3 regions of the Paenibacillus sp. FSL W8-0187 genome follow, and region 2 is predicted to be linked to each of the others. Evidence: predicted binding sites of a transcription regulator. Region 2 holds the regulator's gene; each other region holds the start of a gene.
What was found. The regulator Rex, encoded in region 2, represses fermentation and respiration genes when NADH is low (regulators of the CRP and FNR family bind a similar motif). The targets are predictions, from matches to a motif close to TTGTGAAATATTTCACAA.
Positions count from the first base shown of each region.

Region 1: the regulator Rex is predicted to act here: its motif matches at 1,486-1,503, upstream of MKY48_RS01225 (flavocytochrome c).
Region 3: the regulator Rex is predicted to act here: its motif matches at 1,665-1,682, upstream of nadA (quinolinate synthase NadA).

Region 1 covers NZ_CP150206.1:252,639-255,927, reverse strand. The annotation lists gene MKY48_RS01235 (oleate hydratase) at 1-624, opposite strand, end outside; gene MKY48_RS01230 (TetR-like C-terminal domain-containing protein) at 737-1,303, opposite strand; gene MKY48_RS01225 (flavocytochrome c) at 1,707-3,227, shown strand.
Region 2 covers NZ_CP150206.1:2,709,112-2,712,400, reverse strand. The annotation lists gene MKY48_RS12165 (DUF5590 domain-containing protein) at 1-504, opposite strand, end outside; gene MKY48_RS12160 (amidohydrolase) at 535-1,836, opposite strand; gene MKY48_RS12155 (redox-sensing transcriptional repressor Rex) at 1,811-2,476, opposite strand; gene dinG (ATP-dependent DNA helicase DinG) at 2,549-3,289, opposite strand, start outside.
Region 3 covers NZ_CP150206.1:60,680-63,968, reverse strand. The annotation lists gene nadB (L-aspartate oxidase) at 1-612, opposite strand, end outside; gene nadA (quinolinate synthase NadA) at 651-1,589, opposite strand; gene ftsH (ATP-dependent zinc metalloprotease FtsH) at 1,819-3,289, opposite strand, start outside.

The sequences.
Region 1 (3,289 bases), 2.5 Mb from region 2:
ATGGTGAATGAATCTTTGAATGTAAAGCTTCATCTCCAAAGCGCTGTGCCAATCTTCAAAGGCAAACATCGTTCTCCAGTAAAGCCAGAAATTCGAGGCAAAGAAATCCTCCGTGAATACATCGGTAATTTGCTTATCATACAAATCTTCGTTTCGAGTAAAGAATAACTTCACGATTTCCAGCGAAGCTTTTTCACTCAGAGCAAATTTTCCATCCGTATGGGCATCCTCGCCTCGGTTAACCGTGGCTCTCATTAGAGAATAGTTTGGATCTTTCTTGTTCAGCCAGTAAAACTCATCCAAAACCGATGCGCCTTCAATTTCAAGAGACGGAATAGTACGGAACAAATCCCACAAGCATTCAAAATGATCTTCCATTTCCCGTCCACCGCGAATAATAAAACCTTTATCGCTGTCATGAATTCCGTCGCAGGCACCTCCGGGAAGACTAAGCTCCTCCAGAATGTGAACCCGTTCTCCCTTCATTTGGCCGTCGCGCACAAGGAAGCACGCAGCTGCCAGAGAGCCTAAACCGGCTCCAACCAGATATGCTGATTTTTTGTCGACATCGACCGGTTTTTCCGGACGGGCAAACGCTTCATAATTTCCATTGCTATAATACATTCCAGTCACCTCCGAATTGATTCTAGCAACTTCATCATAAGAAAATATTCGGAGGTCTCCTATAGACAATGTCCGCCTAATGTCGAAACTTTCGACAAAAGCCTAATATTGTCTAATGATCGTGGTGCGATTTAAACTTTTCAAGCGCGAAAAAAATATCTCCTTGAATCAAAATGCTTAGCCGGTCCACAATCGCAGCGGGCTCTTCCTTCATCCCTTTAGCAATCCAATCCAGCATCAATCCTACAAACGCATATTTATAAAAGTCAGCGATAAACGACTTATCATCATCCCTGATCGACATCGTAACGGCCTTTTCCTCGATAACTCCTATCAAAAGATTATAGGTTACGTTAAATAGGTACCTTTCCAGTTGCTCTCGTTTAATCGAATGATAGACACTCGTCACAAACGCCTTGTTTTTCAGCACATACTCAAATATTTGCAATAGGCCCTGCTGCCACGTGTCATATGTTTTCTTGCCATCCAACGCTATGGTAGCCTCACTTGTGCAAATCCACTCCACAAGATCATAAATATCCTTGAAATGATAATAAAACGTTTGGCGATTTACTTCGCAGTCCTCAACAATATCAATAACGGTTATCTTATCAAGCGTTTTTTTCTCAAGCATTTTTTTTAGCGATAGGGCAAGCGCTTTTTTTGTTGTTTGTGCCATAAAACCCCTCCAATCAAGAGCGTAATCATCCACACAGGCAATGATCAGATTATATATCTTCATTATAAAGGAACTCAACGCGAAAAAGCGGTATCCTTATGAGGCAAAATAAATTGGAAACACGCAGGAAGTCAAGAGATCGTAGCCCGGGTGGCATCGTAATAAATAAGACCCAATACACATTGTGAAATAATTCACCACATAATTGATTGCTCTATATTACAATGAAGTGGACCTGACGAGGCCGACCGGAGGGAGGCAACCAGGGAAGATCTGAGATTCGAAGAGTAAAGGTCACGCTCACGTTCCTTTTCACTTCTCGCTTTCCTTCGTTACGACCTCCTTTTTCGATTGGCTCTTTAGGGTCAACTAAATAGATATAGAGAAAATGGAGGGTTACACAGTGAAAAGGAAGTTTGCAGCAACGCTTATACTCATTCTCTCTTTCATGCTTGCTATCGCGGGATGCGGCAGCGGGAACCAGGATCAGAGTCAGGACAACGCGAAAAAAGAAGAAGACCAAGAGACAGCCGTTTCGGGTGCGTCCCAAACCGGTTATACGCCGATCGATCAGCTCAAAGAAAAGTATGATATCATCATCGTCGGTGCAGGCGGAGCCGGTATGTCTGCTGCTCTTGAGGCAAAAGAAAAAGGCATGAATCCGGTCATTTTTGAAAAAATGCCGATTGCCGGCGGGAATACCATAAAATCATCTTCGGGCATGAATGCTTCCGAAACCAAGTTCCAACAAGAACAGGGCATTAAGGACAACAACGATTTATTTTATGAAGAGACTTTAAAGGGCGGTCATGGAACCAACGACAAAGACATGCTTCGTTTCTTCGTTGACAACTCGGCAAGCGCGATCGATTGGCTGGATTCCATTGGGATTCGGTTGAACAATATCACCATTACGGGCGGCATGAACGAAAAACGCACGCACCGTCCTGAGGACGGCTCAGCAGTAGGACAATACCTTGTCAACGGACTGGTAAAAAATGTACAAGAACAAGAAATTCCGCTATTCGTCAATGCCAAGGTAACGGATATTACGGAAAAAGACGGCAAGGTAAACGGCGTCAAAGTCATCTTCAACGAGAATGATGAGAAAAACATTGCAGCAGATGCCGTCGTTGTAACAACCGGCGGTTTCGGAGCCAATATGGACATGATTTCCGAAGTTCGGTCCGATCTGAAAGGGTACGTGACCACCAACCAGGAAGGCAGCACCGGTGACGGCATCACCATGATTGAAAAGCTCGGCGGTACAACGGTCGATATGGATCAAATCCAGGTTCACCCTACGGTGCAGCAGGAGAAATCTTATCTCATCGGGGAGGCCGTTCGGGGAGAAGGAGCCATCCTCGTGACCAGCCAAGGCAAACGTTTCACAAACGAGCTGGATACTCGGGACAACGTCACCGCCGCCATCAATAAGCTTCCTGAAAAATCGGCTTATCTTGTGTTCGATTCCGGGGTAAAATCCCGCGTCAAAGCGATTCAGCAATATGAGAAAATGGGCTTTGTCATTCACGGTGATTCGATCGAGTCTTTAGCCAAAGAAATGGGCGTCCCAGCTGATCAGCTTAAAGTCACACTGGATACATGGAACAGTGCGGTGAAGAACAATAAAGATACCGAATTCGACAGAACGACAGGCATGGATAACGACTTGTCCGAAGCGCCATACCACGCCATCCAAATCGCCCCCGGTATTCACTACACCATGGGCGGCGTAAAAATCAACACGAACACGGAAGTTTTGGATAAAGACGGCAAGCCTATTCCAGGATTGTTTGCAGCCGGTGAACTAACAGGCGGATTGCACGGTCAAAACCGGATCGGTGGCAACTCTGTTGCCGAGATCATTATTTTCGGCCGCCAAGCCGGCATCAAATCAGCTGAATTTGTGGGAGCACGGTAAGCTGTAGTCTGCATCCTTCATACGGCAAAACAACAAACGCTTGGCCTTGTTTTGATCTTCCG
Region 2 (3,289 bases):
AATAATGTCATTCCCGATGGTGTTACCATCTTGAAAACGATAAAACCGATAGCCGCGCTGACCGTTGTGTTCATACTGCAGCTGCCATGCATACTCACCCTCATACATTCCAGGCAGCAGCCGCTTAATTTCAACGCCAGGCAATTCGTTATAGATCTGATCCCGCATCTGGGCTTCTGACATTCCCGTTTTCAATAAAACGGACTGGACAGCGTCAGCACCTTCAACAGGTACGTTGTCATCCGTAAATTTCACCCATACCATACGATCTTGATTGTCTTGATCTTTCCCGCTTACCACCCAATAGTTATTATCCTCGCCCCACACCGATTTATAGGTCTTCCCGGATGTAACCAATTGGCCATGCTGCTTCGCGGCAACAATTGCCATTCTTTCTTCATTCCAAGTATCTTTCATAACATATGAATAATAGAGCTGTAAACCAAGCAGCAACAGCAGCACGCTGGACACACTCAGCAATATCCACTTCGTTTTTTTCTTCAAATCCGTCTCCTCGCTCCCCTTGATTATTCCCTAGAGGGTTGTAAGACGCTCAAATGCACGCTGCGCTTCCCGGCGGATACGTTCCTCATCAAGAGTAAGACTCGCGCCATTCTTCACTACCTGCTTGCCGTCAACCCATACATGCTCTACATCCTTCGCACTGGCTGAGTAGATAGCGTGTGAAATATAATCGGTCCGTGGAAGGAAGTGCGCTTGATCCGTGTTCAGTGCGATCATATCTGCTTTCATTCCTACCGCAAGTGTGCCGATATCGTTGAGGAAGGCTGACTTGGCTCCATACTCTGTACCCATGCGAAGCGCTTCGGATGCAGGAATTGCGGTTGGATCCCCGCTTACCCCTTTATGGATCAATGCCGCCAGACGCATCTCTTCAAACATATCCAGATTATTATTGCTCGCAGGTCCATCGGTACCCAGCGACACCGTTACGCCGGCTTTCAGCAGTGCAGGCACGCGAGCGATGCCGCTGGCAAGCTTCAAATTGCTGCCTGGATTATGCGACACCATAACTTGATGCTTGGCCAGGATTTCGATTTCTTCATCGGTCAGATGGACGGCATGCGCAAGCAGCGTTGGCCGGGAGAACATGCCAAGCTTCTCCAAATGGGCAACAGGGCGAAGTCCGTAGTCTTTTACATTCTGAGCTACTTCCGTTTCCGTTTCGGACATATGCGTATGCAAAGGCAGATTCAAATCATGGGATGCCTGAACGAATTTTTCGATGAAATCCGGCGGGCACGTATAAGGTGCATGCGGTGAAATCATCGTCGTAATTCTCCCGTCAGCCTTGCCATGCCAGTCTTTCGCGAATGCCACCGCCTCATCCAGCTTCTGCTGCTGCACCTCAGGCGGACACAATCCGATGACGCCGCGCATTAGGACGCCGCGCATTCCTGAGTCCTGCACAACCTTGGCAACCTGATCCATATGATCATACATATCCACAAATGTCGTGGTTCCGCCTTTGATCATCTCCAGCACGGAGAGTGCGGTTCCCCAGTATACATCGTCGGCCGTGAATTTGGCTTCCATAGGCCACATTTTTTCCTGAAGCCATACCTGCAGTGCCAGATCGTCGCCATAACCGCGGAGCAGCGACATCGCCGCATGTCCGTGCGTGTTCACCAACCCAGGTAGGAAAAATAGATGAGTTCCATCGATAACTTCTATTCCCTCTTGGACGGTTGGCTCTTCTTCACCCAGATAGGTTATCCGGTCATTCTCCACAACCATATATCCGCGTAGCACGGATCTTCCTTCCTCTAGTACCGCAAACGTTCCGTTCTTAACCATCCACTTCGTTGTCGTCATGTGCTGCATCCTCCTTGCCGTTATCCAAATAATAGGCCAAACTCTGCAAATCCGTAGTGAAATCAGCCGTATGAATCCGGATATGGGATGGGGCTTTCAGGATGGTTGGCGCAAAATTCAGGATAGCCTCGATGCCTGCGGCGATAAGCTGATTGGCTACATTCTGCGCTTCAAAATCCGGAACGGTGATTATCCCGATACGAATGCCGTACTCATGAACCGTCTTCTCCAGTTCCTCCATCGGCTGTACAACCAAATTGTTAATTTTCATACCAACTTTGGGAGAATACGAATCGAAAACCGCCACAATCTTCATATTGTCCTTCAGAAATGCATTGTAATTCGATAATGCATGTCCAAGATTACCGGCCCCAATCAATGCGACATTGATCTTCTGGTCCAGCTTTAGAATCTGGCGAATTTTCTCGATCAGATAAGATACGTCATATCCGATCCCTTTCCGTCCAAAATCACCGAAATACGCTAGGTCCTTACGAATTTGAGCAGGATTGAGGTCCAGTTTTTGTCCCAGTTCCTGGGAGGAAACCGTGGAGACCTCCCTTTTCTGAAGCTCATTCAAATAGCGCAAGTATACAGGTAATCTGCGGACCACGGCTTCCGAAATTTTTTCCGATTTCATTCATGCTCCCCCTAATAATAGGTTAATAACTACATTTTTTTGTGACAGATCATTTCGTTCATTGTTTCACTTTTATTCAGCTTGGTTCTCTATGCCTGCCTCTTCCTGCAGCCATTCCGAAATTCGGGGAACGATCCCCTCTGTCGGCATATGCTCCATCTTCGGCCCCGGCAAAGAATATAAGAAATATTTCCCGTAATAGGATTCAATGACCCGGGTATCGTAGACAATGACAATCCCCTTATCTTGCGCGGTCCGCACCAGTCGGCCAAATCCCTGTTTGAAGCGAATGACCGCTTGCGGAACCGAAAGTTTCATGAACGGGTTCTTATTCTGCTGCTGCAGCAATTCGCTCTTGGCTTCGACCAAGGGATGATTCGGCGGCTGGAACGGCAGCCGGACGATCGCAAGGCAAGTGAGCGCCTCCCCGGGTATGTCTACCCCTTCCCAGAAGGAGCTCGTACCCAGCAGGACCGAAGCACTGCTATCCTGGAATCTCCGGATTAACTTGGTACGGCTGGTTCCGTCCATCCCTTGTCCCAGTACCGTAATATCGCTGGATGCCAGCGCCTCCTTCAACGGCTCGTGAACCTGACGCAGCATGCGGTACGAAGTGAACAGCACAAGCATGCGGCCATGCGTAGCGATTGCCGTATCGGCCAATGATTGCACAAGTGTATTCACAAAGAGTGCATCCCCGACCGAGCCCTTCACGCTCGGAAAATCGCGCGGCACGACAAGGAGGGCCTGCTCCCTGTAATTAAACGGGGACGGCAGCAGAACCGTGTTCAAGTTGCCGCTATCTGCCGCTTC
Region 3 (3,289 bases), 2.6 Mb from region 2:
GCCGCCGGAACACATCACCGTCGCCCGTCCACGTACGAATACCCGTTTGCCGTCTGGCATCTGTACTAAAACGCCATGACACTCTTCCTGCTCGGTAATCAGGTCAATGACAAAATGATCGTCCCACACCTCTACATTGTGAAGCATTTCAACCTGAATGGAAAGGGCACGCACGATTTCATATCCGGTTGCATCCCCGTTGGCATGAAGGATCCGGCGATGACTGTGCGCGCCTTCTTGGGTGAGTGCGAGCTCGCCATTCTCCACATCAAACATCGTACCGAGCCGAATCAGCTCTTGAACACCGACCGGGCCCTCGTTGACAAGCACATCCACCGCGGTAGAAGAACATAGGCCCGCCCCTGCCAGGAGGGTGTCCTGCCGGTGGTAGGCCGGAGAGTCATCCTCTGCTGTTACGGCTGCAATCCCTCCCTGTGCATAACGCGTGTTGCTTTCAAGCAGCGATTTCTTCGTAATCAATAGCACATTCTGAGTCGCGCTTGCCATGATCGCCGTATATAAACCCGCAATGCCTGAACCGATCACGATGACATCCGTCTCAATGACCGGAAGATCGTTCAGCTCAAAATCAATTAAATACTGCGGTATCACGATGCCTCACCTGTCTTTTCACGAAAGAGTAGCGCATGCTACTTAACTTGTAACATGCGCTCTAATGAAGTTCTGGCTTTCTCTGCAACGACCGGCGGCACATAAATTTGCGGCTTCATCGTTTCCAACGCTTTAACCAGCTTTTTGAGGTTATTCACTTTCATATTCGGACACACCAGGAACTTCGTAGCGAAGTGGAACGATTTATCCGGGCTATCCAATCGAAGCTGATATCCGGTTCCATCCTCTGTGCCTACAATAAACTCCTTGGCAGATGAATTTTTGCAATATTCCAGAATAGCGGTGGTACTCCCTACAAAATCGCCCATCGCAACAACCTCAGGACGGCATTCCGGGTGCACCACAAATTCCGCATGAGGATATTTGGCCTTCATCTCGACAACATCCTTAACCGTCAGCATGTCATGCGTGTTGCAATACCCTTCCCAGATAATAAGCTTCTTGTCGGTATGCTGCTGAACATAATGTCCCAGGTTTTTATCAGGCACCCATATAATTTCATCCGAATCCACCGACTGAATCACTTTAACGGCATTGGATGACGTACAGCAGATATCCGTTTCGGCTTTGATCTCAGCCGATGAATTGATGTATGTGACCACTTTCGCATTCGGATGCTGCGCTTTCAGCTTCCGAAGTCCGTCCACGTTCACCATATCCGCCATAGGGCAGCCAGCCCGCTCATCCGGTATAAGAACCGTCTTGCCCGGTGCCAGAATTTTAGCGCTCTCGCCCATAAAATGCACACCGCAAAATACGATGACCTCAGCATCGGTTTGTGCTGCCTTCTGCGCGAGCAGGAAGGAATCCCCCCGGAAATCAGCGACCTCTTGTATTTCGTCCCGTTGATAATAATGAGCCAAAATGATTGCATTACGTTCCTTCTTCAATTGCATTAACCGCTCACGCAGTTCACGGTTCTGTTCTGCTTTACGCTCCAGTGCCAAAGCTTCCATGATCGACCCTCTCCCTTTATGTAGTCCGGCGGTTCGCCGCTGATGACCATGTGACTTTCAGGATGGTTTCCACCTTTGTGAAAGGATGCGCATCCTTATTTAACAACTAATGTACACGTTCGTTCTGCCCCCTGTCAATGTGATAGAAAGCACAAAAAGAACCGGAAAACGAATTATCGTTCTCCGGTTCTTCAATTTTATTCGGTATTCGATGTTTTATCAGCGAATATTACGTTAAGCTGCTGTTACCGTTGTCCGATCCGCCTGGAGGATCCTTGCGCTCGGAATCTTTTCGCTCCGGCCCTGGATCATTCGAATCCATCGGGTTGTTCGGAATTTCTTCCGTGGAAGTCGGCTGCTCGCCGTCTTCTTTCCCTTGGATACGAACTTTCACGTCGCCAATGTTGTCGATGATCGGTTCACCATTCTCGGTAGAACCTTCTCCTTCACCGTCGCCACTGCCGTTGCCTTCAGCTGATCCGGTCTCAATGAGATTCTTGATTTGCTCAAGCTCCAGCGTTTCCATCTCGAGGAGCGTGTTCGCAATCAGGTGAACCTCTTTTGCATGCTTATTCAGGATCTCTTTACATTTCTCATAGCAATCATTAATAAATCGCTGCATTTCCTGATCGATCTCATAAGCGATTCGATCACTATAGTTCTGCTCATGTCCGATATCACGTCCAAGGAACACTTGTCCTTGGGATGTACCGAACTGCATCGGTCCGAGCTTCTCACTCATACCGTATTCCACAACCATGCTGCGGATAATGCCCGTCGCTTGTTGGAAGTCACTATATGCTCCGGTTCCGATTTCACCGATGAACAGTTCCTCAGCAACACGGCCGCCGAGCAAACCGGTTACGCGATCCAGCAATTCCTGCTTCGTCACGAGCATCCGATCTTCCTTCGGCATCATGATGACATATCCACCGGCACGGCCACGAGGAATAATCGTTACCTTGTGCACCGTATCCGCATGCTCGAGGAAGTAACCCACAATGGTGTGACCTGCTTCATGGTAAGCTACGATACGTTTCTCGCGATCACTGATCACGCGGCTGCGTTTCTCCGTACCGACGATAACACGGTCAATCGCCTCATCCACTTCTCGCATGGAGATATCTTTACGGTTGCGGCGAGCCGCAAGCAAGGCAGCCTCGTTCAGGAGATTCTCCAGATCGGCACCTGTAAAACCGGTTGTACGTTTGGCGATGATGTCAAGTTTAACATCCTTCGTCAATGGTTTGTTGCGTGCATGAACCTTCAGTACGGCTTCACGGCCCTTCACATCCGGGCGATCTACGGTAATCTGACGGTCAAAACGTCCCGGACGAAGAAGCGCCGGGTCCAAAATGTCCGGGCGGTTGGTCGCAGCAACGATGATAATGCCTTCGTTCGCTCCGAAACCGTCCATTTCAACCAGCAACTGGTTGAGTGTCTGCTCACGCTCGTCATGACCGCCGCCAAGTCCGGCGCCACGCTGACGACCCACAGCATCAATCTCATCAATAAAGATGATACATGGTGCATTCTTCTTCGCGTTTTCGAACAAGTCACGTACACGAGAAGCACCGACACCGACAAACATCTCAACAAAGTCGGAACCGGAAATACTAAAGAATGGCACTCCTGCTTCACCAGCAACGGCACGAGCCAGGAGCGTCTTACCTGTTCCCGGAGGACCGACAAGCAGAACG